DNA from 3 places in the Anaerobacillus sp. ABR4_321 genome. Region 1 is predicted to be linked to each of the others. Evidence: riboswitches for the same ligand, from Rfam matches in the RefSeq annotation. Region 1 holds a riboswitch; each other region holds the start of a gene.

Evidence for each region. A riboswitch is a leader RNA that binds a small molecule or an ion and turns the genes downstream of it on or off. The one in region 1 is predicted to bind lysine.
Region 2: it holds a riboswitch for lysine, as region 1 does, so the genes downstream of both, ACXADT_RS07590 (Na+/H+ antiporter NhaC family protein) here and ACXADT_RS09555 (aspartate kinase) in region 1, are expected to answer to the same signal.
Region 3: it holds a riboswitch for lysine, as region 1 does, so the genes downstream of both, lysA (diaminopimelate decarboxylase) here and ACXADT_RS09555 (aspartate kinase) in region 1, are expected to answer to the same signal.

What each region holds. Positions count from the first base shown of each region.
Region 1 is NZ_JBSWTK010000001.1:1,860,028-1,870,370, reverse strand. Features, by position in the region: gene ptsG (glucose-specific PTS transporter subunit IIBC) at 1-1,428, opposite strand, end outside; gene glcT (glucose PTS transporter transcription antiterminator GlcT) at 1,597-2,436, opposite strand; gene ACXADT_RS09580 (helix-turn-helix domain-containing protein) at 2,592-2,819, opposite strand; gene sdhB (succinate dehydrogenase iron-sulfur subunit) at 3,048-3,806, opposite strand; gene sdhA (succinate dehydrogenase flavoprotein subunit) at 3,806-5,569, opposite strand; gene ACXADT_RS09565 (succinate dehydrogenase cytochrome b558 subunit) at 5,654-6,262, opposite strand; gene ACXADT_RS09560 (YslB family protein) at 6,543-6,989, shown strand; gene ACXADT_RS09555 (aspartate kinase) at 7,027-8,262, opposite strand; lysine riboswitch at 8,404-8,591, opposite strand; gene uvrC (excinuclease ABC subunit UvrC) at 8,671-10,343, opposite strand, start outside.
Region 2 is NZ_JBSWTK010000001.1:1,458,302-1,468,644, forward strand. Features, by position in the region: gene ACXADT_RS07565 (DUF72 domain-containing protein) at 198-1,049, shown strand; gene ACXADT_RS07570 (sulfite exporter TauE/SafE family protein) at 1,065-1,886, shown strand; gene ACXADT_RS07575 (bifunctional metallophosphatase/5'-nucleotidase) at 1,902-3,290, shown strand; gene ACXADT_RS07580 (YunC family protein) at 3,365-3,667, shown strand; gene yunB (sporulation protein YunB) at 3,771-4,541, shown strand; lysine riboswitch at 4,618-4,798, shown strand; gene ACXADT_RS07590 (Na+/H+ antiporter NhaC family protein) at 4,915-6,486, shown strand; gene ACXADT_RS07595 (sodium-dependent transporter) at 6,719-8,245, shown strand; gene ACXADT_RS07600 (methionine/alanine import family NSS transporter small subunit) at 8,247-8,351, shown strand; gene ACXADT_RS07605 (M23 family metallopeptidase) at 8,382-9,374, opposite strand; gene lipA (lipoyl synthase) at 9,556-10,343, shown strand, end outside.
Region 3 is NZ_JBSWTK010000001.1:2,255,324-2,265,666, reverse strand. Features, by position in the region: gene ACXADT_RS11720 (peptidylprolyl isomerase) at 1-282, opposite strand, end outside; gene lysA (diaminopimelate decarboxylase) at 374-1,696, opposite strand; lysine riboswitch at 1,801-1,984, opposite strand; gene ACXADT_RS11710 (spore germination protein) at 2,031-3,524, opposite strand; gene spoVAEA (stage V sporulation protein SpoVABEA) at 3,502-4,086, opposite strand; gene spoVAE (stage V sporulation protein AE) at 4,091-4,441, opposite strand; gene spoVAD (stage V sporulation protein AD) at 4,441-5,454, opposite strand; gene spoVAC (stage V sporulation protein AC) at 5,471-5,923, opposite strand; gene ACXADT_RS11685 (stage V sporulation protein AB) at 5,924-6,352, opposite strand; gene ACXADT_RS11680 (stage V sporulation protein AA) at 6,352-6,951, opposite strand; gene sigF (RNA polymerase sporulation sigma factor SigF) at 7,118-7,873, opposite strand; gene spoIIAB (anti-sigma F factor) at 7,886-8,326, opposite strand; gene spoIIAA (anti-sigma F factor antagonist) at 8,326-8,676, opposite strand; gene ACXADT_RS11660 (D-alanyl-D-alanine carboxypeptidase family protein) at 8,778-9,953, opposite strand; gene ACXADT_RS11655 (pyrimidine-nucleoside phosphorylase) at 10,085-10,343, opposite strand, start outside.

The sequences.
Region 1 (10,343 bases):
GACACCAGAAGCTCCAAGACGTTTCAGGCGATTTTTATCAACTTCACCCTTATCCGCAACCGATACACGAAGACGAGTGATGCATGCATCAAGATTTGTAATATTGCTTTCTCCGCCAAGAGCAGTTAGCACGTTATAAGCAAGTGCTGTATCCTCTTGACCGTCATCAGCAACTTCATCTTCCTCATCTTCTTCGCGACCAGGCGTCATAAGGTTAAACTTACGAATCGCAAATCTGAAACCAAAGTAATAAATAACCGCAAAGACTAGGCCTACAGGAATTACAAGCCACCATGCCGTTCTACCTTGTATTACACCAAATAGAAGGTAATCGATAACACCTCCTGAGAAGGTCATACCAATTTTAACATTTAGCAACTCCATTGTCATAAAAGAAAGTCCTGCAAAAATCGCATGAATTCCAAATAGTACTGGTGCTACGAATAAGAATGAAAACTCGATAGGTTCAGTAATACCTGTAAGGAATGATGTTAGTGCTGCTGATCCCATGATCCCAGCTACAACCGCTTTCTTTTCTGGACGTGCTTCATGGTAAATTGCAAGTGCAGCAGCCGGTAGACCAAACATCATGAACGGGAACTTACCAGTCATAAATGTACCTGCAGTTAGTTCTGCTCCGTCCTTAAGTTGTTCGAAGAAAATCTTTTGGTCACCGCGAATAATTTCACCAGCATCGTTTATATATTGACCAAACTCAAACCAGAATGGTGAATAGAAGATATGGTGCAATCCGAATGGAATGAGTGAACGCTCGATAACACCGAAAACAAATGCAGCAAGAGCAGGGTTAGCATCAAGCATGTTATGTGAAAACGCATTTAACCCTGATTGAATCGGTGGCCAAACAAACAGCATGATGATTCCTAGAATTAAGGATGATACAGCCGTAGCAATCGGAACGAATCGTTTGCCGGCAAAGAAACCAAGGTATTGCGGAAGTTGAATATTATAATACCTTTTATACATAAATGAGGCAAGAATACCGACGATGATACCTCCAAACACACCGGTTTGTAGAGTAGGTATCCCAAGAACATTCGCATAGGATGCGCTATCTGCAACCTGATCCGGAGAAACTCCCTCTAGAACTCCCATCGTAATATTCATGACCAAGAAACCAACGATCGCAGCTAGTCCTGCAACCCCGTCTCCATCTGATAATCCAATCGCTACTCCTACAGCAAACAGTAGTGCAAGGTTCGCAAAAACAATTCCTCCAGCTTCTTCCATTACTGTAGCAAGGAGCTGGAACCACTCTGCTGAAAGGAATGGCAGCTTTTCAAGCAACGTAGGGTTTTGGAATGCGTTACCAAAACCAAGTAACAAACCAGCAGCAGGTAAAATTGCAACCGGTAACATAAGTGCTTTACCAACTCGCTGTAAAACACCAAACGCTTGTTTAAACATTTTTTATCCTCCTTTTTTTAATCCCCAAATAAATCATATATGAAACAAAAAAGGCATGAGTAGAAGGTATAACAAGCCAATCAGGATATACTATACCCCAATCAGTTGTAGTCATACCGGTTCCACTCATGCCTGATCGTATCAGTAACACGTGTACCGTTTATTCATTTATTTCGGAGAAAGCCTTTGCAAGTGCATCGTTAAGTATACAGCTTCTGCGTCAGGAAAAGATGTGTTCAATTCCCGTTGCATGATTTTAATCAACTTCCAAGCAATATTGTAACACAGCGGATATTCTTCCTTCAACACTTTTTCTAGTCTTTCATGTGCTTCAACAGGAAGATCTTGTTCACTGCGATCGATCGCATGCCTAAGATGTCGAACTAGCCGCAAATAATCGATTCCAGTTCTACTGATTTGTAGTGAGAGGGAATCTTCTATTACGGAAACGAGCAAGTTGATAAGTGCTGAGTATTTATTCAAAGTAGAAAGGCTTCTATTTGTAATCGCGCTATGGATGTGCAGGGCAACGAATCCTACCTCACCTTCAGGTAGATCAATGTTAAGTTTACTCTTTAATAGCTGAATCACTTTTTCTGCAACTGAGTATTCTTTCGGATACATCGTTTGTGTTTCAACTAAGAAAGGGTTCTTCACATCTAATCCTTGACGAAGTCTTTTAATCGCAAAAGATAGGTGATCGGTTAACGCAACATGTATGTGCTCATCTAAGTCTGCACCTAGGTTCTCTTCAATAAGTGAAATCGCATCATTCATAACACCAATGAAGGCTTCTGGCACATCAGATAAAAGGAGCTTGTACTGCTCCTGTTCATTTTTGTTAGCAAGCACAAAAAACTTGTCTACTTTCGTATCATCAAGTTTTTCGCCATGCTTCTGATTGAAGCCAATTCCTTTACCAGTGAGCACAACCTCTTCATTTTGCTCTGTTATCGCAATGACAACATTATTATTCAAAACCTTTTTTATTTCAAATGGACCCCTCATGTTCAAGTTCCCCTCATTAAACCGGTTTCATTTATAACTATGAACGTATTAATAATAGTAAATAACTGAAGGAACGTCAATGAGAAAACCTTCCACGAGGGCTTTATTTTCACGATCTGTCAATAAAAAGACCGGCTCATTACAAGCCGGAATTTCTATATCTCTAATTCTCCCAGACGGAGTAATTCGACTACTGCCTGGGAACGCCCCTTAACCCCAAGCTTTTGCATCGTGTTGGAAATATGGTTCCGAACTGTTTTCTCACTTATAAACAATTCTTCTGCAATTTCCCTCGTTGTTTTGTCTTGAACAAGCAGTTCAAATACTTCTCTTTCTCGTTTAGTTAAAAGCGGCTTCGGTCGGTAGTGGTTCCCTTTCAACATTCCACCCTCCTCGATAGGGCAACAAAGCAACTTCATCAAAATTAATATAGTCCATACACTATATGTTTTTTTGACAGACGTGTTACATAATTTAGAACACTTTCTTGATGTGAAGTACAGAAATTCTACCGACAGACTTCTTCATTCTTAGTCATTTCCTGAGAAATATTTCGTTTTAGAACGACTGAAATAAAAAGGATCCCATTCTTGGGATCCTTTTACACATATTTATCGGTCACTACCGAAGAAGTTTTTGAAAGTTTGAAGAGAAGTGGCTCTATTCATTGCAGCAATTGAGGTTGTTAATGGAATGCCTTTAGGACAAGATTGCACACAGTTCTGTGAGTTTCCACAGTTCGCTAATCCGCCTTCATCCATTAATCCTTCAAGACGCTCTTCTTTGTTCATTTCACCAGTAGGATGGGAATTGAACAAGCGCACTTGAGAAACCGCAGCTGGTCCAATAAATTCTGAGCGGCTGTTCACGTTCGGACATGCTTCTAGACAAACGCCGCAAGTCATACACTTGGAAAGTTCATATGCCCACTGCCTTTTGTTCTCAGGCATACGTGGACCAGGACCAAGATCATGAGTACCATCGATTGGAATCCAAGCCTTCACTTTCTTAAGCGCATCGAACATTCTACTACGATCAACAGCTAAGTCTCTGATGACTGGGAATGTCGTCATAGGCTCTAGGCGAATCGGCTGTTCTAAACGATCCACAAGAGCAGTACATGATTGACGAGGTTTTCCGTTGATGACCATTGAGCATGCTCCACAAACTTCTTCAAGACAGCCCATTTCCCAAACAACTGGAGTAGTGTTCTCGCCCTTTGCATTAACAGGGTTTCGTCTAATCTCCATTAACGCTGAGATAACGTTCATGTTTTGACGGTAAGGAATCGTAAACGTTTCCTCATATGGTGCGGACTCAGGTCCATCTTGTCTTTTTATTTTGAGAGTAATCTGACGTTCTTCACTCATTATTTAGCCCCCGCTTTCTTCTTCGAATAATCGCGTTTACGAGGTGTAATTAATGATGTATCAACTTCTTCATAATAAAATTCTGGTTTGTTATTAGCTGCATCGTATTTCGCCATCGTAGTCTTCAGCCACTCTTCATCATTACGATCTGGGAATTCTGGTTTATAATGCGCTCCACGGCTCTCATTACGGTTATATGCACCTTGAGTAATGACACGTGCAAGCTGAAGCATGTTTGAAAGCTGACGAGTGAAAGAAGCTCCCTGGTTACTCCACTTGGATGTATCATTAATATTGATGTTCTCGTAACGCTCCATCAATTCTTGGATCTTGTTATCTGTCTCTAACAGCTTCTCATTATCTCTAACTACCGTTACGTTTGCAGTCATCCATTCACCAAGTTCTTTATGAATCTGGTAAGCATTCTCAGTTCCATCCATCTTCAAGATCGCATCTTGCTTCGACTGTTCTTCTTGTTGATGACTTTCAAATAGAGAAGAAGGCATATCTTCAACTGTGTTTTCAAGACCATTGATATATTCAACTGCATTCGGTCCAGCTACCATTCCTCCGTAAATAGAAGAAAGCAACGAGTTAGCACCAAGACGGTTTCCGCCATGCTGTGAATAATCACATTCACCTGCAGCAAACAGACCTGGAATATTCGTTTGTTGATTGAAGTCTACCCATAGCCCACCCATTGAATAGTGAACTGCAGGGAAAATTTTCATAGGGACTTTTCTAGGGTCATCCCCCATGAACTTTTCATAGATCTCGATAATTCCACCGAGTTTGATATCAAGCTCTTTGGAGTCTTTATGTGAGAGATCTAGATATACCATGTTCTCCCCATTGATTCCTAGTTTCTGACGTACACATACGTCAAAGATCTCCCTCGTTGCAATGTCTCGAGGTACCAGGTTTCCGTATGCAGGATACTTCTCTTCAAGGAAGTACCATGGTTTACCATCTTTGTATGTCCATACTCGTCCACCCTCACCACGAGCAGACTCACTCATAAGACGGAGTTTATCGTCTCCTGGGATTGCTGTTGGATGGATTTGAATAAATTCACCATTCGAGTAGATCGCACCCTGCTGATAAAGAGCTCCAGCAGCAGAACCAGTATTGATGACAGAGTTTGTACTCTTACCAAAAATGATTCCCGGACCACCAGTAGCCATGATGACTGCATCAGCTTTAAAACTTCTAATTTCGGAAGTTGTTAGGTTTTCACCAACCATTCCGCGACACACTCCGCTGTCATCGATAATAGCGGATAAGAATTCCCAGCCTTCGTATTTATTAACAAGGCCGGCTACTTCATGGCGACGCACCTGCTCATCAAGCGCATAAAGCAGTTGTTGACCTGTCGTTGCACCCGCAAAAGCAGTACGGTGATGCTGTGTACCACCAAAGCGACGAAAGTCAAGAAGTCCTTCAGGCGTTCTGTTGAACATAACACCCATGCGGTCCATCAAGTGGATGATTCCAGGCGCTGCATCACACATCGCCTTAACAGGAGGTTGATTCGCTAGGAAATCTCCTCCGTAGACAGTATCGTCGAAATGTTCCCAAGGAGAGTCTCCCTCTCCTTTTGTATTAACAGCTCCGTTAATTCCCCCCTGTGCACAAACAGAGTGAGAACGCTTAACCGGAACGATCGAAATGAGATCGACACTAACTCCAGCTTCAGCGGCTTTAATAGTAGCCATTAAACCGGCTAATCCGCCTCCGACTACAATAATTTTACCATTACTCATAAGAACGGTTCCCCCTTAATTGCTAGCTCTTACTGAAGGATATGTACCCTTTCAGTATGGTGGTGAAGACAGTTCGTTTGTTGCTTAAACAAATGCGAAAAGCGCGCGTATACCAACGACTGAAAGAGCAAGAAAAATAGCCATTGTTACATATGTCATTGCACGCTGAGATTTCGGTGTTACTGTAAAGCCCCAGCTTACGAAGAAGGACCATAGACCATTCGCAAAGTGGAATACTGTACCAATTACTCCAACGATGTAGAAGATCATCATCCAAGGATTAGCTAGTATGTCCACCATCATCTGATAGTTAACTTCTGCACCCATCGCAGCCTGAATTCTAGTTTGCCATACATGCCAGGTTACGAAAATTAAAACAATTATCCCTGAGATCCGCTGCATATAAAACATCCAATTTCGTAGATAGCCATATCTACTTACGTTATTCTTGGATTGAAATGCGATATAAACACCATAAATCGCATGGAATAATAGCGGTAAGAAAATAACAAAGATTTCAAGGAGATACCTGAATGGTAAAGATTCCATGAAATGAGCAGCTTCGTTAAATGCCTCTGGACCTCTCGTTGCGAAGTGGTTTACTGTTAGATGCTGCGTAACATAGAGTCCCAGCGGAATTACTCCTAGAAGCGAATGCAATTTTCGGCTGACAAAGTCTCGACTTGCGGCCATGTTTTGTGTGTCCCCCTTTTAAGTTGTTAAGCTACCATCTGCCACTGCATATTCTACTATAAAAGCCTTTGCATGCACAGAAATCATCGCTTTCTGTCGATTTATATGTGACATATTCATTGTACTCCCATCATTTAGGAGCGTCAAGAAAACGCGTACATTTTGAGTTTTCTAAATTCCTAGATGAAATTTGCTAGGATATTATTCCTCTCTTTTCCTGTATGTATGGAGGAATCGCTTCCAAACCGTTATAATGATATGAGACGAATTGGAGGAGTTTATGTTTAAAAAGCGCACGAATACCATCGATTATAGTCATGAAGTAACCACAACAGCTTTTGGATATGAGCTTTTTAGAGAAGTTCTTCTTCCTGAGCTATTAGGGACTGAACAAGCGAACATTCTTTATTGGACTGGTAAAGATATCGCGAGAAAATTCCCTCTATCTACGAGAGAAGAAATCGAGCAATTTTTTAAAGATGCAGGATGGGGTGCTCTAACCATCGCACAAGAAAAAAAGAATGAGGTCTCTTACTTACTTCAGTCACCATTAATAGAAGAAAGAAAAAAAACTAGTCGAAATGATTGTTATCAGTTAGAAGCTGGTTTTCTTGCTGAACAATTTCAATACATGCTGCAGTGCATAACGGAAGCTTATGAAACGAGCAAGAAAAACGAAATCCAAATCACAATCAAATGGGATCCGAAAGATAAAATCGAATCATGATTGTAAAAAGGGAGGCCAAGGTGGCCTCCTTATTTTTTTATAACTGCTTAACTGGTGTTCTTTCATCCAACTGGAATTGATCGTGTAATGTCTCGATCGCATAGATCATTTTATCCTCAGGTACGATTGTAGATACCTTAATTTCAGATGTGCTTACCATTTTGATCTCAACATCATGTTCAGCAAGAACTTCAAACATCTGTGCAGCTACACCGGGATTTGAGATCATACCTGATCCAACGATGGATACTTTCGAAAGTCCAGACTCATAGAAAATGTTTTCATATGGTAGTTTGACTTCAAGGCGACGCAGAACATCTAGCGTTAACTCAAGTGAAGCTGTTTCGATTGAGAACGATATACTCGTCGTATTCTTCTCACTCGTACTCTGAATGATGATATCTACATTAATTCCATTCGATGCAAGGGATGAAAACAACGATGGAAGTGTCGTGATTTCATTCGGAAGACCAGATATCGTTATTTTTGTCACATTGCTTTCGAACGCAAGCCCTCTCACTACCAAATTCTGTTCCATGGATGCGACCTCCTCAATTATGGTTCCTACTTCGTTTGTAAAACTTGAGCGTACCTCGAGTGGAATATTATAATTCTTCGCGAACTCCACCGCTCTAGGATGAAGAACCCCCGCACCAAGGTTTGCCAATTCGAGCATTTCATCATAAGAAATCGTTGACAGTTTACGGGCGCCTTTTACGTATCTAGGATCAGTTGTATAGACCCCATCTACATCTGTGTATATTTCACATCGCTCTGCTTTCAGTGCAGCCCCGATCGCAACAGCAGTAGTATCAGATCCTCCTCTACCCAATGTCGCGATGTCATCTGTGTCAGAAAGACCCTGGAAGCCAGCAACGATGACGATCTTTCCTTCTGCAAGATGCTGATTCATCCTTTTGGCATCAATATCCAAAATCCTCGCGTTTCCATGGACAGATTCTGTTTTAAGTCCTGCTTGCCACCCTGTAAGTGAGACGGCTTCGTAACCCTTCTCATGAAGCGCCATTGCAAGAAGAGCGGTTGTTACTTGCTCTCCGGTTGTAAGCAGCATGTCTAGTTCTCTTTTGGAGGGATTATTTGTGATGCTTTTTGATAAACCCACTAGTTCATCTGTGGTTTTCCCCATAGCAGAAACAACTGCTACAACTTCATCCCCTGCATCAACTGCTTCAGCAAGCCTCGATGCGACGTTCTTTACTTTTTCGACATCTCCAACAGATGTTCCACCAAATTTCATTACTCGAAGTCCCACTCTCTCCATCCTTTCCACTCTATAACTGTATTTCTCACTCACAACTAGTTTCTTGAATAAGTAATTTAGGCTCTCTATATAGAAAAAAACAACAATGAGAAAAACCTCACTGTTGTTTTCATAATTCAAGAAAACGTCCCTGTGTGAGATAGTCCTCCATTCAACCCCCGGGAAGGAATTGAATGACAGCTCTGCACTTCTTCAATGCAGGTCCAGCTTAAGGTGTATAAGCACCTGTTCGCTTCGGCAAATTCCCCTTTCCACCCACGTCAACAAGTCTTATCACTCTCATTGGGTATACTGATGGTTTTTGCGCCTCTACCATCACTTCAATTTATCGAAGTGTGGAACTATTAAATTTTCACTATTATAACGAACTATGAGTTACGCCGCAATACAATTTCGTAATTAATTTTCTTTTTGTTTGAAACGAGCCATCAATTCTTCAGCAACATTCTTCGGTAAACCAGCCTCTTGTAGACCATCTACGCCAGCTTCCTTCATTTTCTTGATCGATCCAAAATAATTTAAGAGTTTCTTTTTACGCTTCTGTCCGATACCTGGGACTTCATCCAAACTAGATTTCAGCATGGATTTTCCACGGAGCTGACGATGGAACGATATCGCAAAACGGTGGACTTCATCTTGAATTCGCTGAAGTAAATAGAACTCCTGACTATTTCTAGGAAGGTACACATCCTCTGGAGGGTCTCCGATCAATAAGTGGGATGTTCGGTGCTTCTCATCTTTCGTTAACGAACAAACCGGAATATCTAGACCAAGCTCATTTTCTAGAACGTCTTTTGATGCTTGAATCTGAGCGATGCCGCCATCGATAATAATTAAATCTGGGAGTGGTCCATCTTCTTTAAGTAACCTTGTGTATCTTCTCCTAACGACCTCTTTCATCGAGCCAACATCGTTTGGACCCTCTACTGTTTTTATCTTGTATTTTCGATATTCATTCTTCTTCGGTTTACCATCTAAAAACACAACCATCGCTGAAACCGGGTTTGTTCCTTGAATATTCGAATTATCGAATGCCTCTATTCGAAGAGGTGCTTCTATTCCTAATTGTTCACCAAGGTTCTCAACCGCATTGATCGTTCTTTTCTCATCTCGCTCAATCAGAGAAAACTTTTCATTGAGTGCGATGTTAGCATTCTTTATCGTCAATTCAACTAGCTCTTTCTTCTTTCCTCTTTTCGGCTGTTGTACTGGGATGTGAAGAAGATCTTCTGCTAATTGAGCATCGATTGTATTAGGTAAAAGGATCTCCTTAGGCTTAGGGTGGTTCTTCTGTAGATAAAACTGACCAAGGTATGTTAAAAAGTCCTCCTCAGGCTCATTATAGAACGGGAAGAGCGAGACATCTCGTTCTATGAGTTTCCCCTGACGGACAAAGAAGACCTGAACACACATCCAGCCTTTATCAAAACTATATCCAAAGATATCACGATCGAGGCCATCGTTTGTTTGAATCGTTTGAGCTTCCATCACTTTTTCAATATGGTACATGAGATCACGGTATTCCTTCGCACGCTCAAAGTCCAGGTTTTCAGAAGCGCTCACCATCTTACGTTCTAAATCCTGTTTGACCTCATGGTGACCACCATTTAAAAACTTCGTGATCCCGTCGATCATTTCTTTGTTCTGCTCTTTCGTAACTTCTTTTACACAAGGCGCAAGACACTGGCCGATGTGGTAATACAAACAGACTCGATCTGGCATCTTTCGGCACTTTCTGAGCGGATAGATACGATCGAGCAATTTCTTTGTAGCACTCGCAGCATAAGCATTCGGATATGGACCAAAGTACTTACCTTTGTCTTTTTTTATTTTTCTTGTTGTGATGAGTCGAGGTTGTTCTTCAGCCGTAATCTTGATATATGGATAGCTCTTATCATCTTTCAGCATCACATTATATTTTGGATCATGTTTCTTTATTAGATTTAGTTCAAGGATAAGTGCTTCTAAATCAGTTGAAGTAACGATATATTCGAAGTCGCGGATCTCTCCAACTAGCCTCTGCGTCTTACCATCATGTGCTCCTGAAAAATAGGAACGCACTCGGTTCTTAA
Region 2 (10,343 bases), 400 kb from region 1:
CCTTTCTGATCCAGCTGCAGGGGGCAGGTCCTCGGGTCACTTCACCATTTCGATTGAACACAAAAAGCGTGTTCATTCGAAATGGTTCCAGTGCCTGTCGGACCTAAACGCCCACCTCCGCTTTTCGGGGTTTTTCCCTTGCTATTTCTCCTTTAAAGTCAGAAAATAGAGGCAGAGAAATAGAAGGGAAGGATTTGATGATATACATAGGTGTTACTGGTTGGGGGGATCATGATGATTTGTATCCTCCGGGTGTAAAGAGTAATGAAAAGCTATCGATTTATAGTTCTCATTTTCCGGTTGTAGAAGTTGATTCTTCTTTTTATGCAGTGCAACCTATAAGAAATTATGAGAAATGGGCGAGTGAGACGCCTGATGGGTTTCAGTTTGTTGTGAAAGCTTATCAGGGAATGACAGGACACGAGCGGGGGGAGATTCCCTTTGAGACGAGAGATGCTATGTTCAAGGCTTTCAAGGAGTCAATCGTGCCTTTACAACGTTCTGGAAAACTTGCGATGGTTCTTTTTCAGTTTCCACCATGGTTTGATGTGAACAAAGATAACGTGAATCTTTTGCGAGATTGTAAAGAAAGAATGGGAGATACCCCTTGTGCGGTAGAGTTTAGACATCAATCCTGGTATCATGAGGCATTTCGGGAGAAAACACTTTCTTTTCTTGAGGAACAAGGATACATACATTCAATCTGTGATGAGCCTCAAGCTGGAGAAGGTTCGATCCCAATCGTCATGGAGACGATTTCGAATGATGATGTACTTGTACGACTTCATGGAAGAAATGTTAATGGGTGGCGGAACCCTGGGAACAATCAAAAGTGGCGAGAAGTTCGCTATCTGTATGAGTATGACAATAATGAGCTCAAGGAATGGAAAGAAAGAATTGAGCAGTTACGAAAAGAATGTAAGAATGTGTATATACTATTCAATAATAATTCTGGTGGTCATGCGTCGGGGAATGCGAAAGAAATGATTCGAATGCTTGATATTGAGTATACGAACCTTAACCCAAGACAACTTGATCTTTTCGACTAATAAGGAGTTCTTTTCATGTTAACTTGGGTCTTATTATTCTTTATCGGATTAGCTGCAGGTACGATTGGAAGTTTGGTTGGTCTTGGTGGAGGGATCATCATCGTTCCTGGGCTTTTGATCATAGATCAGTATACGAATTGGCTACCTGAGTTATCTCCACAGCTTATCGTAGGTAGCTCGATCGTCGTATTGGTAGCTATTGGATTATCGTCAACATTGTCCTATATGAAGAAAAAGACAGTCGATTATAAAAGCGGTGGGTTGTTCTTTCTTGGAAGCGGTCCTGGTGCAATTGCAGGAGCTTGGTTAAACAAATTTATCGCCGTCGATCAATTTTCTGTATATTTCGGGGTATTTATGGTGCTTGTTTCCATATTATTAATGGTAAGGGGACGTTTGCGACCATTGAAGTTAGATGGACGTTTTTCGCGATCGATTACTGATTTGGATGGGAACGCTAGTGAATATCGGTTTTCAGTGATAGCTGCCTTAGTTGTTTCGTTTATCGTTGGGATTCTATCAGGGCTTTTTGGTATCGGCGGTGGGTCGTTGATGGTTCCTGCCATGATTTTATTATTCGGATTTCCAACCTCTATTGCAGTTGCAACATCGATGTTTATGATATTTCTGTCGAGTATAATCGGTACGATGACGCATTTAGCCCTTGGGAATATCGCAGGATTTTTATTGATTGGATTAGTTCCAGGCGCATGGATTGGGGCAAAATGTGGCTCTTTCATTAATCAGAAACTGTCAGATAATACGATTGTCGTTATTTTAAGGTGGATGTTAATTCTCGTCGGGATACGATTGGTCTGGCAGGGAATGACGGGTTAAGAAAGGAAGAGTGTCTTGACTTCAAAAAAGGTACATTTATATTATACGAACGATCTTCATAGTCACTTTGAAAATTGGTCTAAGGTGGCTGGCTATATAAAAGATAGAAAAAGAATTCATGATTATCATCATGATCACTACTTATTGTTAGATCTTGGTGATCACGCGGATAAAGTTCACCCGATTACTGAGGGGACCTCAGGTAAGGGAAATGTACATTTATTAAATGAACTTAAATATGATTATGCGACGATCGGAAATAACGAGGGAATCACATTTTCAAAGCAAGAATTGGAAGAGCTATACACTGATGCCAATTTTCAAGTCATCGTGTCGAACTTGTTTCACTCTGATGGAGCAAGACCTGCCTGGGCAGTTCCGTACGCGATCGATGAGAAAGATGGCGTTAAGGTCGGACTAATCGGGATAACGATTCCATATGAACAATTCTATAGTCTCCTCGGCTGGTCGATACAATCACCATGGGAAATGCTGCAAAAGGTGGTTGATGAAGTACGTTCGAAAGCTGATGTAGTCGTGTTGATGTCACATATGGGACTTGGGAACGACGAGCAGATTGCAACGGATATTGAAGGAATCGATGTGATCATCGGCTCTCATACCCATCACGTTCTTAAGCATGGAATGAATGTAAATGGAACGTTGATTACTCAAGCAGGTAAGAATGGAAATTATGTAGGAGAAGTCGTCCTGAACTATGATACTGAACAGTGCAAATTAGTTGAGGCAGAAGCTTATGCGATTTCTGTGCGTGATCATAAAGAAGATCAAGCGACAAAGGAACAGCTAGATCGATTAGGAGCGAATGCACAAAACTTATTAGACGAGGTCGTGTGCCGCCTCGAACAACCTCTAGAAGCAGAGTGGTTCAGGCGCTCTGTCCTTCCTGACGAGCTCTCTGCTGCTCTTAGAGAATGGTGCAATGCTGATATTGGAATGATCAATTCGGGTATGCTACTTGATGGATTAAGTGAAGGGAAGGTGTCGAGAGAAGACCTTCATCGTATATGTCCACACCCAGTCAATCCATGTAAAGTTATTCTAAAAGGAAGTGAATTACGTGAGATCGTCGCATATGCAATGTCTGACGAACTCGTGCATTTAACGTTTAAAGGATTAGGTTTCAGAGGAGAAGTCATGGGTATCATGGCTTTTGATGGACTCGAAGTGAAAACAGTCGTAATGGATGATGGTCTTCATCACGTAACAGAAATTCTCCATAACGGTCATCAGCTATCTCCAGAAAAAGAATATTCAGTGGCTACGGCGGATATGTTCACCTTCGGAAAATTTTATCCGCAGATGAAGCACGCTAAGAAGAAGTACTACTTACCAGAAATGCTTCGGGATCTTCTTGCATTTAGACTTGAGAACAGATATTAATCTTTGATTGTCAAACATGCCTCCGCGCTCATATAAATAGAATGACAACTTGTGAGTCAGGAGGCGGAGGATACGTGATCAATGTTACACCTATCATGATCGATGGTCATCCATTTACAGCGATTAGCATGAAACTACCTAAGACCAATTTTCTTGCTGTTACAAATGAAAATGGCTACATCATGTGTGGAGCACTGGATATTGCGTTACTTAATGAAAAGTTAAGTGATCGCAAAATCATTGCAGGCAGAGCTGTTGGTGTAAGGTCTATCGAACAGCTGCTAGAAGCACCACTTGAATCTGTAACGCTTGAAGCAGAGGCAAGGGGCATCAAAGTAGGAACCATCGGAAGAGATGCGATGCTCAAAATGTTATAAGAAAAACCACAGCTTGCGGGCTGTGGTTTTTCTTTAGGGAAAATATGTCCATACTTCTTTCCTTCTTCGCATATACATGTTGAGGAGAAGGGAGGATATTGGCTTGTTCCGAACTCGAAGAAGGTTCATTCGAAAAGGTCCGCTTCCTTTTCGATATGTGTTTGTTATCTCGTTCATTCTATTTATTTTTATGACAGTTCAAGGACTATGGATCGTTGAAAAAGGTATTAAGCCTACTCTTATCGAAATAGCTAGAACAGAAACGAACCGAATCGCAACACTCGCGATTAACCAGGCCATCAACAAAAAAATCGTTGAAGAAGCAGATAGCACAGAAGAGCTGATCAAAAAAGAAACGGTTAACCAAGTAGATATCGTCCAAATTAACCAAAGCGCTGTAAATAAAGTACTTGCTCAATCGACAGATAAAGTGCAAAAGTTCTTAAAGAGCGTTGAAGATAACTCGATCGATTATTGGGCAGAGGAAAATGGGGTCGAGCTTCAAGTTGATGAAGATGTACCATTAAGTAAAGGAATCATCCATAACATTCCGATTGGGCAAGCGTTTAACAATACGTTACTCGCGAACTTTGGACCAAAAGTTCCTGTGAGATTTACAGCGATTGGAGAAGTAAAGTCTGATATCAAACATAACATTCAGCAAGTAGGGATCAACAACACTTGGGTTGATATTCGCGTCCATATCGAAGTGCATGTGAAAATCGTTATTCCATTTGCTACAGATTCAGATGTCGTCACAACGGATATTCCTGTTATTGCAACGTTTATAAAGGGAGATGTGCCGAACTTCTACAATAATGGATCTGGTACAGGATTGCCTGATCCGGCTATCGATATTGGAGGAATGGAATAAATTGTGTTTGCATAGCACTTAGAACTAAGCTATAATAACGAATTGTATTAAACTAAATAATGTTCCTTATCTTATACGATGAGGTAGAGGAGCAGATACTCATAAGTACGTGTTGGGAGAATGACATCTATGATCAGCATCGAAAGGGAGATCTGCCGAAGCAGAAATAATCGTCACATTATTTTTGTTGGGGCGACATTGAATAAATGTCGAACTGTCATTATGAGGCTTACTTATAATGGAGAACTACTGATCGGGATGGACACTTGACATTGTAACCGCAAAACGGGCAATGATAGGACCATATCCTTTCATTGGCCGTTTTTTTGTTTATCCAAAAGTAGTGAACCATAACTTGAAAAGGATGGTGAATATGGAAAATACGATTTATTCGATTATTCCGCCGCTCATCGCATTATTGATGGTAGTGGCAACCAGGAAGGTATTGCCTTCACTAGGGGTGGGAATTATCCTTGGTGCGTTGATGATCAACGACTGGAGTATTGGTGGTTCTATTAAAGAAATCTATACGATTGTGAAGGGCATTTTTATTTCTGACGGTGGGTTAAATACCTGGAACATGTATATTATTTTCTTCTTACTTCTATTAGGCATGATGACTGCATTTATTTCAATTTCAGGTGGTAGCCGAGCGTTCGGTGAGTGGGCCATGAAACGAGTGAAAACGCGAACTGGTGCTCAGATCGTTACTGCAGTCTTTGGAGTTATTATTTTTATCGATGATTACTTCAATTCTCTAGCGGTTGGGAATGTTAGTCGTCCTATTACAGACAGGCACAAAGTTTCGAGAGCCAAGCTTTCTTACATCATCGATTCAACTGCTGCCCCGATGTGTATCATTTCCCCTATTTCTAGCTGGGGAGCTTATATTATTGCAATTATAGGTGGTATTCTTACTACACATAGCATCGTTGGTGTTGGTGCTTTAGAAGCTTTCATAAAAATGATTCCTATGAATTTATATGCGATCTTCGCACTTGGAATGGTTTTCTTCGTAAGCTATTTCGATATTAACCTTAAGGCAATGAGAGTTCATGAAAACCGTGCACAAAAAACAGGAGAAGTACTCGACCCTTCAAAAGGTGCTGTACCAGGGGAAACAACTGGCTTACCTGAAAGTGATAAGGGGAAAGTAGCAGATCTTGCTTGGCCAATCATTATGCTGATCGCAGGTACGGTCATCTTTATGATCATCACAGGTATTCAGGCAGTGAGTGGAACGGATGCTGCCGTAACGCCGTTAACGATTTTTGAAAATACAGATGTTGCAGCTTCGTTATTATACGGTGGTTTGATCGGTTTAGGTACGTCTCTAGTGTTCTTCTTCTTTAAGAACATGGGAGGAGCAGCGTTTGGAAAAGGTGTCGTTGAAGGAATCAAATCGATGCTTCCTGCAGTTTACATCCTTCTCTTTGCATGGACGTTGATCGAGATTATCGGAACACTTGGAACAGGTAAATATCTAGCTGGTCTAGTTGATCAGCATATAGCCATCGGTTTTCTTCCAGCAATCTTGTTCTTATTAGCAGGCGTAATGGCATTTGCTACTGGAACATCATGGGGAACATTCGGTATTATGCTTCCGATTGCTGGAGAAATCGCTGCTGCGACAGACCCAACCTATATGCTACCTGTACTAGCCGCTGTACTAGCGGGAGCGGTGTTTGGAGATCACTGCTCGCCGATTTCTGATACAACGATCCTTTCTTCTACAGGCGCGGGAAGCCATCATATCGACCATGTGTTGACACAGCTTCCTTATGCTCTGACTGTAGCTGGAATCGCGCTCGTAGGCTATCTTGTACTTGGGTTTACAGGAAGCTCGATTGCTGGGCTGCTTGCAACAGCAGTAGTTTTTGCGGTTGTTGTCTATATACTAAAAACAAAATACGAAAATCGTACGGTTGAAGCCGTTAACGAATAATCGAACAGGGGGGACCATCCTCCTGTTTTTTTTATGTCATCCTACAAAAAAGGGGTGTTTTTGGCTAATTTTCGAAGTGATTTTACAAATTATCTGAAAGATTGCTTTGACATGGCCAATAGTACTAGATATACTATAAACAAAATAATCAGAATTTAATTAAAAATCTAAACCTTTTTCTGGAAGGAGGAGAACAAGGAGAAGGGTTACAACGTCTAAGGGGGTAATACTAGTGGAAAAAAGAGCTCAGTGGGGAACGAGAGCTGGCTTTATCTTAGCAGCTGTTGGTTCTGCAATCGGACTAGGTAACATTTGGAGGTTTCCAGCCGTTGCATATGACAACGGTGGAGGGGCATTTTTTATACCATATTTATTTGCACTAATAACTGCGGGTATTCCGATTCTTATTTTGGAGTTTACGATTGGCCATAAGTTCAGAGGTTCAGCTCCGCTTTCGTTCTTCAGAATGAATAAAAAGACCGAATGGCTCGGTTGGTGGGGCGTTATTGTTGCGTTTGTTATTTCTACGTATTATGCGGTCATTATAGGTTGGGCAATTTCTTATAGCTATTTTGCATTCAATTTGAGCTGGGGTTCAGACACAGAAGGCTTCCTATTCAATGACTATCTGCAGCTGACTGTTAATCCTGGTGAAACAGGTAGCCTTGTGCCAGGAGTATTCATTCCGCTTGTGGCAGTTTGGATTATTACGCTAGGCGTTCTTCTTGCAGGGGTTAAGAAAGGAATCGAACGTGCGAACAAAATCTTTATCCCTACGTTGATCGTGCTTTTCTTAATCATCGTAATTAGAGCTGTGACGCTTCCTGGGGCAGCTGAAGGTTTAAGTGCATTCTTTACACCGAATTTTGACTCCATTACGTCCGGTAGTGTTTGGGTAGCAGCGTATGGACAGATCTTCTTCAGTTTATCGATTGCTTTTGCTATTATGATTACGTATTCAAGCTATCTTCCGAAGAAATCTGATATTACGAACAATGCGTTTATTACAGGGTTTGGTAACTCTTCATTCGAGCTTTTAGCAGGTATCGGAGTATTCTCCGCATTAGGATTTATGGCTACTCAACAAGGTCTAGGTGTCGATGAAGTTGTAAGCGGAGGAGTCGGACTAGCGTTCGTCGTATTCCCTCAAATTATCAATGAGTTCCCTGCACTGAATGGTATGTTTGGATTCCTTTTCTTTGCATCACTCGTACTTGCTGGATTATCTTCACTAATCTCAATTTCAGAAACGTACGTTGCTGGTATCTCTGAAAAGTTTGGCATTTCTCGTACGAAAGCTGTATTGATCGGTGGTGGTGTCGCATCACTCATCTCGATCTTGTTCGCGACACAAGGTGGATTGTTCTTCCTAGATGCAGCGGATTACTTCATCAATCAGTTTGGTATTGCGTTTGTAGGTCTTGTAGAAGTCGTCGTAGTAGCATGGTTCCTACGTCAGCTTCCTGGTCTTGAAAATCATGCCAATGGCATTTCTGACATTCCGCTAAACTATTGGTGGAAAGCATGTCTTGGGGTCATCACTCCAATCGTGCTCGGCTACATGATGTTCGATCTATTTAAAACGAACCTTCTTAAAGAATTTGAAACTGAAACAGGAAACTATGGAGGATACACAGATGGCTTCATCCTATATAGTGGCTGGTTCGTAGCTGGATTTGCTCTTCTTGTTGGTATCCTATTCAGCGTAAAGAAATGGGACGCTAAAGTAGAACAGGAAAAGTATAAGGAGGTAAGTTAATATGGGTGGTAGCGCAATTTTCATGATGATTGTTGGGATTGTCATTATATGGGGAGGCCTTGTAGCAAGCATCTTAAATGCTGTTCGAGTCTCTAAAAACCAATAGATCAAAAAAGGAAGAACTAACGTTGTGGCGTTAGTTCTTCTTTTTGTATGATCGCTCTTGTCTTTCCCACAATCGTAATGATGGATAAGGGTCGTAGGACCATTCGGTTCTACCATTATCTTTATAGATGCCATAGTGAAGGTGAGGAGGGAACTTACCAGCAGTGCCTTTTGGTCCATAACCAGAACTACCTACATAACCGATTATTTCCCCTGGCTGTACGACGCTTCCTTTGTCGATCCCTTTCTCAAAGCCATTCAAATGTGCATAGTAGTGGTAATTTCCGTTTATGTCTCGAATTCCGATTCTCCAACCTCCATAGCGGTTCCAACCTTTTGTTTCAACTGTTCCATAGCTTGTTGCTTTAACAGGAACACCGTACGAAGCAAAGATATCGGTTCCTTCATGAATGCGAAGTCCTCCCCAGCCTCGACGATCCCCCCACGTACTGCGATAGCTGTAATTCGCAGTTAACGGTACTGGAAAGGCATGTTTCTCGAGCTTCAACGTATTGAACGTTTTATAAACTAAGCTATTGCTTGTGATTGTTCTAACGGCTTGATCTCGCTGATAGTAGTCCCACAAACCAATACGAATATCTTCCATATCCGTCCCATACTGTTGTAGAAACGAGCCTATCGTAAAGAGCAAGTCTTCATCATCTGTTCGTGTTGCTTTGCCATCTTCATTTCCATCTAAACCGATCCCTCCAAAGAAAGAGATCGCTTCTGGGGATGAGTCATCTTTATTTGGGTTAGTAGCTCCAGCCCATTTCTCTGGTGAAATGTTGATGGCGATCGACCCGGTTTCTCTAGGAATATCATTTCGAGATCTTCTTATGCTTCTTTCGTATTGATCTATTCCAGCAAAGACGTACCATGGAAGTTGCGTAACAGTTTCCATTTTATTAAACAGCATCATTCGTGTCTTTCTTAACTCGTCTTCATTTTGCTCATTAGCAGAGAGATTCGCAGGGAATAGGAAAAAAAGTATAAGGATAAGAAAGCTGTATTTTCTCACGATTCTTCTCCTTTCATTATGTTGTCGTTATGTATAGTGTGGTTTTACAGTGGTAAATCATTATGTCTAAATAATGGAAGAGAAGCCTGGGACATTCGTCATTAGATTCAGACTTTTCCTAGAAAAATTCACCATACGTATGTTATTCTTTAATACAGAAAAGCAGTTTTAGGGGGACACAATTATGACGAAAAAAGAAGAACATCTACGGAAACCGGAATGGCTAAAAATAAAATTAAATACGAATGAAAACTACAAGGGTCTTAAGAAGATGATGCGTGAGAAGAACTTACATACCGTCTGTGAAGAAGCGCGTTGTCCTAACATCCATGAGTGCTGGGCTGAGAGAAAAACAGCAACATTTATGATTCTTGGAGATGTGTGTACGCGAGCTTGCCGTTTCTGTGCGGTTAAGACAGGATTACCAACTGAGCTTGATTGGGCAGAACCAGAGCGAGTGGCGGATTCCGTGCAGATGATGGGTCTTAAACACGTCGTTATCACAGCAGTTGCAAGAGATGATCTAAAAGATGGTGGGGCTGCTGTTTTCGCAGAAACCGTACGTGCCATCAGAAGAAAGAACCCTTTCTGTTCAATCGAAGTGCTTCCATCCGATATGGGCGGTCAATTTGAAGCTCTGAAAACATTGATGGACGCAAAACCTGATATTATGAACCATAATATTGAAACGGTTGAAAGACTGACTCCAAGAGTCCGTGCTAGAGCAAAATACCGCCGTACACTTGAGTTTTTACAACGTGCGAAAGAAATGAATCCAAACATTCCAACGAAATCAAGCATCATGCTAGGTCTTGGGGAAACGAAGGAAGAAATTATTCAAACGCTTGATGATCTTCGTGCTCATGACGTTGATATCGTGACATTAGGGCAATACTTACAACCTTCTAAGAAGCACCTGAAAGTAATGAAGTACTGGACACCTCAGGAATTTTTGGAATTGAAAGACATCGC
Region 3 (10,343 bases), 400 kb from region 1:
GTTCTTACCAGCATGAGCCATAGAAAGGGATCCAGCTACATGTTTATGAGGATTACCTTCTGTTTCACAATCGATTGTATAGCCAGGGCCGCCCATACCAGTGCCTGTTGGGTCTCCACCTTGTGCAACGAATCCAGGAATGACACGGTGGAAGTTAACACCGTTATAGAAGCCTTCATTTGCTAGTTTTTCAAAGTTAGCTACAGTGTTTGGCGCTTCTTCTGGGAAGAATTCAATTTGAATTACTTCGCCATTTTCAAATGCGATTGAACCTTTTTTCATTAAAAATATCCTCCTGCGTAAACAATTTGCTTAAAAGCTCTTTCATTATAGCATAAGAGATGCATTTACCATATGAATTAACTTTAGGAAACTATTTTGATATAACCATTTTTTTTAAAGGTCTGTCATATTGAATTAAATCTTCATATGATTCTCTTTCAACTACAAGGCTTGATTCTCCATCTTCTACAAAAACAACAGCTGGCTTTGGTAGTCGATTGTAATTATTCGCCATCGAATACCCATATGCTCCGGTGGAAAAGACAATCATCACGTCCCCTGCGATCGCGCGCTGAAGCTGACAGTCCCAAATCAACATATCACCGGATTCGCAGCACTTTCCTGCGATTGAATACAGGTGATCTTTCGGTTCATTCATTCGATTTACGATCGATGCCTCATACTTTGCGTTATATAAAGCAGGACGAAGATTGTCACTCATCCCCCCATCAACAGCAAGGTAATTCCTTAGTTCCGGAACATTTTTATGAGAGCCAACGGTGTACAATGTAGACCCAGCTTCACCGACAAGAGAGCGGCCAGGTTCAATCCAGATTTCTGGCATCGACATGTTGCTATGCTCGATTTGCTTTTTTACAGCATCCGTCATGGCATCGATGTAGTTCTGAGGAGAGATCGGTTGATCTTCGTGGTTGTATCGAATACCAAACCCGCCACCTAAATTCAGCACCCGGGGCTCATACCCAAACGCTTCATTCCAGCGATGGAGGTAACTATAGATCTTGTCGATCGCCATCACAAATCCTGTCGTTTCAAATATTTGAGATCCGATATGGCAATGAAGGCCAAGCAGGTGAATGTTACTCATTTTTAACGCCGTATCGATCGCTTGCTCTACTTGACCACTCTGTAAATCGAATCCAAACTTTGAATCTTCTTGACCCGTAAGAATATAGTCATGTGTGTGTGCTTCGATCCCAGGCGTTATTCTTAAGAGCACATTCGTTGAAACCTCTTCTTCTGCTGCTAGCTGTTCGAGTAACGAAAGCTCATAAAAGTTATCGACCACAAAACAACCAATCCCAGCTTTTAGAGCCATCCTTATTTCTCTTTCGCTTTTATTGTTACCATGAAAGTGAATCCGGTCGACTGGAAACCCTGCTTGTAAAGCCGTATATAATTCTCCTCCAGAGACAACATCAAGACTCAACCCTTCTTCTTCCGCTAGTTGAATCATCGCAATACAAGAGAATGCTTTACTCGCATACGCAACCTGATAGTTTAATTGCTTTTTCTCGAAAGCCTCTTTAAAGGCTCTTGCTTTCTCTCGAATCAGTGCTACATCATAGACGTACAATGCTGTGCCGTACGTTTTCGCTAGTTCAAACGTATCGACCCCTCCGATTGTATAGTGACCGTTTTCTGAAATTTCTGCTGTGCCAAATAAGTGCACGATATTCTCCCCTCTCGCTTTATTCAGTAAGCGAGCTCCCACTACATAAAAAAACAAACAGCCAACTTATAGATACATTGGCTGTTTTGCTCCGTATCCCCACGAGTTGGATTAGCTCACCACTGCAGTATAGATAACAGTGACAGTCTGCAGCTTATTCAACTACAGCCCAGCAGAAAAAGGATGGACCTTCTTCCACTTCGGCAATTCGACCTTTCAGATACCATCATCGCAACCCATTATATGCTCAGATATCGTACTCATTCTCATTGCGCCTCTATCCCCATTACATTCAATGAGGTCTATTCTATTAAAAATTAAATTATCACACTTTTTAAGATTCAGCAAGTGGTTCGTCCTCTTGCTTCTTTTTATTTTGAGGCTGTGTAATACTCGGTCTAAGCTTCGTCAATGGCACTGAGACTCTGATTAGAATCTGTAAGAACGCCTTTGCGTTAAATGGGACGAACGGCCACAAATACGGTGTATTGAGCGGGCGTAAACTTATTAAAAACAATATCGTCAAAGTAACGCCGATCATGTAGCCTGGGACTCGGAAGAAATAGACGAGAAACAATAATAAGAGCCTGATCAATTTGTTTGCGATTGCAAGCTCATAGCTTGGGGTCGCATAAGAACCGATTGCCGCGATCGACACATAAAGAATGACCTCTGGTACGAATAGACCAACGTCGATGGCGATTTGTCCAATTAGAACCGCTGCGATTAAGCCCATAGCTGTTGAAAGTGGCGTAGGAGTATGGATGGCGGCCATCCTCAAAGTCTCTATACCGAGTTCGGCTAGTACGATTTGAACGAATATCGGAACATTGGTTTTCTCATTCGGTCCGATGAAATCGATCGTTTTTGGAAGTAGTTCCGGTTCATATACGAATAGTAGCCATAGTGGCAAAAGAAGCAATGCAGCAAGCATACCACCAAATCGTACCCATCTAAGAAACGCTCCCGCTAGAGGTGCTTCTCTGTATTCTTCCGCATGCTGAACGTGATGGAAAAATGTCGTAGGCGTGATGATGACACTCGGTGAAGTATCTACGATGATCAGCACATGACCTTCTAATAAATGAGACGCTGCAACGTCGGGTCTTTCCGTATACCTCACCAGAGGGAATGGATTCCCTGCTTGATGCACCAAAAATTCTTCTATCGCTTTATCAGCCATCGGTAGACCATCGATATTGATCTCTTTTAACTTTTTCGTTACGATTTCGACTAGGTTAGGATTTGCCACATCCTCTATATACGTTATGCAAATATCTGTTTTAGAACGTTCTCCAACTTGCATGATCACATTCCTAAGTTTTCCATCACGTATTCTACGACGTGTTAACGCTGTATTTTCAATGATATTCTCTGTGTACCCATCTCTCGAACCGCGGATGACCTTTTCTGTATCGGGCTCTTGTGGTGTTCTGCCAGGATACTTACGAACGTCAATAATGTATGCCTGTTCTTCGCCTTCCATAAAAACAGCGATTAACCCTGAGAGAACTTGATCTACGACTTCATCAAAGGTAGTTACTGTCGACACTTGCTGATGTGGCAAGTGATTATGAATCACTTTTTCAAACTGCGCAGTCAGACGATGATGTTCGTCTGTATACATCAATTCACGCATGATTTCTACTATGATAGATGTATCACAAAGTCCTGTACAGTAGTAAAAGTACACTTCTTTGTTTAATATTCTTATTTTCCGAACGCCTACGTCGAAACTCTTCCCAATACCAATCGACTTTTCCATGAACTTTTCATTTTCTTTTATCTTTTTAAAGATTTTTTGTTTATCCTTCGTTGTTGAACTCATCTATTCCACTCCTTTCTAGAAGAATTTGGACCGCTTTCCTCGTAATCGGTGACCCTTTTGACGGATCATCATAACCTGACATCTTACCAATATCACCAACTCCCACAACAATTGGAAGGTCCAATTTATCAAGGATAGATACCGTGTCTCCATCGATCCTCCCGATTTCCATATCAGGAAGCCCGTTTTTATCGACGCCAAAATGGGTAAGCTCCCCAAACCGGTCGATGGAAACATCCACTTTCGTCCATTCAGAAAAATGGGTTCTCGATGCCACAGCGATCGCTCCTAAAACCTCGATATCCGCATCAGAAGCTACATACTGCATCGCAAGTTCGCCGTATCCTTCACCTTGGTAGCCACTGTCATCAAACATGACAAACACTGGGTCATGAGGGGTTTCAGAAATGAGTGATACGATTTCGTATCCAGCAAGCGGGGTAGGGTTACCAGCCGATTGACTGATACATCTTCCGCCAAGTTCTGAGGCTACTGTTTCAATAGCCTGTTGCGCATATAGATCACCGTCAGTAACAAAAATAACCCTCCGCTTTGTATTCATATCTTCACCCCTTTGGTTTAAACAGTATGGCAACGATAAAACCGAATACGATCGCTGACGAAATACCAGCTGAAGTTAATTGAAAAATCCCCATCCCAATGCCGATAAAGCCGTGTTCTTCACCTTTTTGCATGGCTCCATGGAGCAAAGAATGACCAAAGCTTGTGATCGGAACGGTTGCTCCTGCCCCCGCAAATTCGATCAGCTTATCATAAATTCCAAATCCGTCTAATATCGCACCGGAGACGACGAAGGACGACATAACGTGTGCAGGTGTTAATTTAAAAATGTCTAATAAAAGTTGACCTATCACACAGATAGCTCCTCCGACAGCAAATGCAAGGAAATATTCCATTATTGACCACTTCCTATTCTTTCAAAAACTACAGCATGTGCAATGGCTGGCATGCTTTCTTTCTGTTGAACCATCACGGGACTATGAAGGCACCCTGTTGCAACGACTAAAATCTTGTTGTAGCGCCCTTTTTTCAATAGATCCATAAGATGCCCATACGTTACAACAGCAGAACACGCACATCCACTGCCTCCTGCAAACACTTCTTCTTGATCTGGGCGATAGACCATCAATCCACAGTCATTGTGGTTATTGGTGATGTCATATCCATCTTCTAACAGCAGGTCTCTGACGATTGGTGACCCGACAGCTGATAAGTCACCAGTAGCGATCAAATCGTATTCAGTCGGCTCAATATCAAGATCTTTAAAGTGTGTAGCGATCGTATCGGCTGCAGCAGGCGCCATCGCAGATCCCATATCGAATGGGTCTTTCACCCCCCAATCCACCACTCTTCCAACTGTCGCTGCAGTAATTCTGATATCAGAAGCATCAGTACTGATTAAAACGGCACCTGCACCTGTTACTGTCGCGGTTGCAGTTCCTGGCTTTTGGCCTCCATATTCAGTAGGGTACCGAAACTGCCTTTCAGCAGTCGCATTATGACTACTAACCCCAGCTACAGCAGATGTCGCAAAACCTCCCTCTACTAAAGAGGATGCTACTGCAAGGGATTCCATTGAGGTCGAGCATGCCCCGAATACACCTAGGAAGGGAATTTGTAGTGCCCTTGCAGAATAGGTCGCACTTACGATCTGATTTAAAAGATCTCCAGACACATAAATGTCTACATCTTCTTTAGAAAAACCTTTTTTGCTTAAACAGTTCGTAATCGAGTCTTCCAGAAGCTTTCTTTCGGCTAACTCCCAATTCTCCTCATTACAATGAAGATTGTCATAGGTCACATCGAAACATTCACCTAAAGGACCTTCAGCCTCCTTAGGACCAACTGCTGTGCCAACAGATTGTACATATACGTTAGAGAACTTCCACGTTTGTTTTCCAATTTTCATTCGACTCTCTCCTTACTTACAACAACGCTCTGAAAATTAGCCGGACAATTCCTACCAAATAAGCTGCAACAACCCCGAAAACGATGACAGACCCAGCGAGCTTAAACATGTTCGTTGCGACCCCTAAAACGATCCCTTCACTTTTATGTTCGAGAGCAGCACTTGTGATCGAATTCGCAAAACCTGTTACAGGAACAGCTGAACCCGCACCCGCAAACTGTCCTATCTTATCGTATACACCAAAACCAGTAAGTAAAGCTGAGATAAGGATAAGCGTAGCAACTGTTGGGTTTCCTGCATTTTTTTCAGAAAAATCGAATACACTCATGTAGAAATTCTGAATCCCTTGACCAAATGCACAAATTGCGCCTCCCACCAAAAAAGCTTTTAATGAATTCCAAACATAAGGTGTTTTAGGATGATAATTCTTAATATTTTTCGAATATTGTTCCTGGTCGTGTAACGACATTTAAAACCCTCCATCTACAAAGACTGTCCAATGAAATAGTGAACCGAAGATCTTTCCTAATACGATAGCCATCAATAATAAAAGGATTTTATCGATAAATCCAATTCGTTTCGTAAGAATTGGAAGCACGTTTAGGACTTCTGTTAGAGCTGCCGCAAGCATTCCTATAAAAATTCCTGCGAGAAGCCCAACCGGCACCATGAGGATCTTAGGTAACCCTAAGATTGGATTTCTTAATGATAGCCAGCTCGCTGTAACAGCCCCAACGATGATTGCCCACTCATAGAACTTGATCAGATGCCTTGTTTTTGTTATTTGAGTTAAACGAGGGATAATCCCTAGAACAGATAAAAATGCAACTAAACCAGCTCCTACAGCAATTCCTTCAGCAAAACCGATGATCATTACCAAAATGATCTGCGCATTCATCATTCGTTCTTTCCATTGTCTTCATTTTCATGAACGATGACATATCGATCGAGGTCTTGTTGATAATTGAACATCTCTACTTCAAGTGGACTAGGTTCTTCATTAAATCTTTTCTTAAACAAGTGGTTAAAGAATAGGATCATTCCAATCCCAAGCCCGAATGAATACGGAATCTGGAGGAGAAGAGGTTTAGGATTATCAATCCCAGTAACGATTTTGTAAATTTGTTGGTGTACTTCACGCATACTTACGTCTTCATGGAAGTTCATAATTGCTAGTGCAGCCCCAATAAATAGAAGAAGCCAAATGAACACAAAATAGACAGGTGCTAATTTTTTCTTTGAGATTTGCACTTCGATAATGGTTTGTGTCGGTCCGATAATTTGCACTTCAAGAGAGTTTGTACGTTGAATCGCTCTTATCACTTTCATCACATCGATTACAACGAGATTCTTATCTTCTTTCCTAATGCGATGAATGATGGTGGTCTCAAGTTTTCTACATATCTCGTCTTCTCCAATCAGCTGAGCGATATCACCGATCGTCAGATGTGCTCCGGGCCTCACTCTAATCTTTTGTTTCAATCGAAGGTAAATCATATCAGCTGTCACAGCTCTCCACCTCCTTATTCGAGAGGTACCTTATATAGGTAATAGTATGTTTCTGGTATATCGCTCTCATTCGAACTGCACCCATGTTCCATTAATTCCCTCGTAGAAAAACATGGTTCAAATTAAGAAAATATCCAACAAAAAAACAGCTGAACTATTTGTTCAGCTGCTCTTTTATTTCCTTTAATATTTTCTTTTCCAGCCTTGAGACCTGTACTTGGGAAATCCCTAACCGTTCAGCTACTTCTGATTGTGTTTGGTCTTTGTAATACCTCAGATATACGATTAACCTTTCCCTTGAATCTAACTGCTGTAGAGCATCTTGTAAGGCAATCTTATCGAACCACGATGTATCTGAATGATCTGCAATTTGATCCAATAGCGTAATTGGATCACCGTCATTTTCGTAAACCGTTTCATGGATCGAACTCGGTGCCCGAACAGCTTCCTGAGCCATTACCACTTCTTCTGGAGTGACGTCGATAAGCTCAGCAATTTCATTGATCGTTGGTGTTCGACCTAACGTTTTTGACAACTCATCTCTTGCTTTACGCACTTTGTTTCCTGTTTCTTTAAGAGATCTGCTAACCTTTACCGTACCATCATCTCGAATAAAGCGCTGGATTTCTCCGATAATCATTGGGACAGCGTAAGTGGAGAATTTAACATCATAACTTAAATCGAACTTGTCAACGGATTTTAACAGACCAATACACCCTATTTGGAATAAATCGTCGGCTTCATAGCCTCTATTAAGAAAGCGTTGTACCACAGACCAAACAAGTCTCATGTTTTTTTGTACAATTTGATCTCTTGCCTGCTGATCGCCATTTTGGCTCTGTTTGATTAATTCCTTGACTTCTTCATGCTTAAGCTGAGTATGTTTACCTTTTTTTACCTCCACGTCCATACGCAGGTCCCCTTAATTACATAACGCTTTATTTTTTGATAGGTACTTTACAACATGAATCGAAGTACCCTGGTTCTTAGCAGATTCAACCTTTACTTCATCCATAAAGTTCTCCATGATTGTAAAGCCCATCCCAGATCTTTCTAATTCTGGCTTCGTCGTAAACAGAGGTTGTCTAGCTTCATCCAAATCATCGATTCCGATTCCATTATCGCGAATAGTGAGGTGAACCGTATCATCATTGAGCTCAACAGATATATAGACTTTTCCATCTCCATTCTGTTCATACCCATGAATGATTGCATTTGTCACTGCTTCAGAGACAACTGTTTTAATTTCGGTTAGCTCATCGACTGTTGGGTCTAATTGCGCTATAAATGCTGCAACTGTAACTCGAGCAAAGGATTCATTCTGACTGAGAGCTGAAAATTCAATATCCATACGATTTCTCATTAAGCCACCCCCAGTGTCGCAAGAGCATGTTGCTCATCATCTTCGAGTCTCACGATCTTAAATAGACCTGACATCTCAAAAAGGCGTTTCACAGCTGGAGATATCGAGCATACAACCATCTCTCCACCAAAGCTTTTCACCTTGTTGTACCGGCCAAGAATCACACCAAGCCCAGAGCTATCCATAAATGACAGACCTTCCAAACTTAGAACGATATGCTCGATTTTTCTCTCCTCAAGAAGTTGATCGACTCTCTCCCGTAACTCTTCAGCGGTATGATGATCTAGTTCGCCTTCTAAACGTATTAATAAAACTGGATGCTTAACTTCAAGGTTAATCGTAAGACTCACAACGCACTCCTCCTCATGGTTTGCTTGTGAGTTTTTTCTCTGTTTATTACCTTAATTCCTTCTTCGTGACAAAACTAGTGATTGTTCGATGAAAGGGTTGCTTACTTGACACCATCTGACGCTTTGGCGAATTGCCCTACCGTCCTCTTCATCAACTGCCACCATGATGCTTGATCGATCGATTGTGATGACAATACAGGCGACGTTGCTGTTACTTTGCCATCTACCTTAACAGTAAGAACACCTACAGGATCACCCTCTTTAATCGGGGTCTGAAGATTTTCATTCATTTTGATCGAGGTCGTTATCTTCTCGTCTTTACTGCCTTTTTTCATGAGCACAGATACTTGCTCAGAAGTTACAACTTCCATCGTTGCTCGGTCACCTTTGTTAATTTCGACTTCTTTTACCACGTGATTTCTATCGAATAATTTGTTTGTCGTATATTGAGAGAAGGCATAATCGAATAGCTTCGTTACCTCAGCATTCCGCTTTTTGGGTGATGGTGCGCCCATTACAACAGCGACTACTCTCATATCATCGCGTTTCGCAGTAGCGGTTAGACAATATTTTGCTTCATTCGTAAAACCAGTCTTCAACCCGTCTACACCTTGGTAAAATTTCACTAATTTATTCGTATTCACTAACCAGAATTTTTTATCAGTATCTTCTCTTAAGTAATCTTCGTACTTTCCTGTGTATTTCGTAATCAAGTCATATTTTAATAATTCTCTCGCCATCATAGCCATATCATGTGAAGTTGAATAGTGATCCTTCGCTGGAAGGCCTGTAGGATTCACGAAGTTCGTATCTTTTAGGCCCATTTCTTTTGCTTTATCATTCATCATTTGAACAAAAGCTTTTTCTGAACCAGCAATCGCCTCTGCCATCGCAACCGATGCATCATTACCTGAAGCAATCGCGATGCCCTTCAGCATATCGTCGGCCGTCATCTCTTCCCCTGCTTCTAGGAAGATTTGAGATCCTCCCATAGATGCTGCGTAGTCACTCGTGCGGATTTTGTCATCAAGCTTCACTTTTCCACTTTCGATCGCTTCCATAATCAAAACCATCGTCATGATCTTTGTCATACTTGCTGGAGGAAGCTTTTTATCACTGTCTTTTTCATATAAAACTGCCCCTGTATCTCGTTCAATGAGTATTGCAGACGATGATTCTTCTACAATATCTGATTTTATTTCATTAGCGCTTGCAAATGTTGGAACGAATGTTGCTACTACGAGTAGCATGGCGAGTAAAGCTGCCGAAACTTTCATCTGGATCCCTCCATTCTTAGTAATAGAAGGATGCCCATCTTATTGGTAAAGTATACCTTTCTTTCATTACGATTGAATGAGAACGGATACCAATAAAAAAAAGCCCCCAAAATGGGGGCTTTCGTTTATATTTAGTTGATCACATCATAAATAAGCTTGTGTTTACCTGGAGATTCCTCAGAAAGTGTGTATGCTTCATTGATCTTTTTGATTGAATCTTGTGGATTCTCATCATCACTATGAAGTGTAACCAATGCTTCGCCTTTCTTCACGGCATCGCCTACTTTTTTGTTTAACGTGATCCCTACACCGTGATTGATCTGATCATCTTTCGTTGCTCTACCCGCTCCAAGGTACATAGCAGCAACACCGACTGATTCTGCATCGATC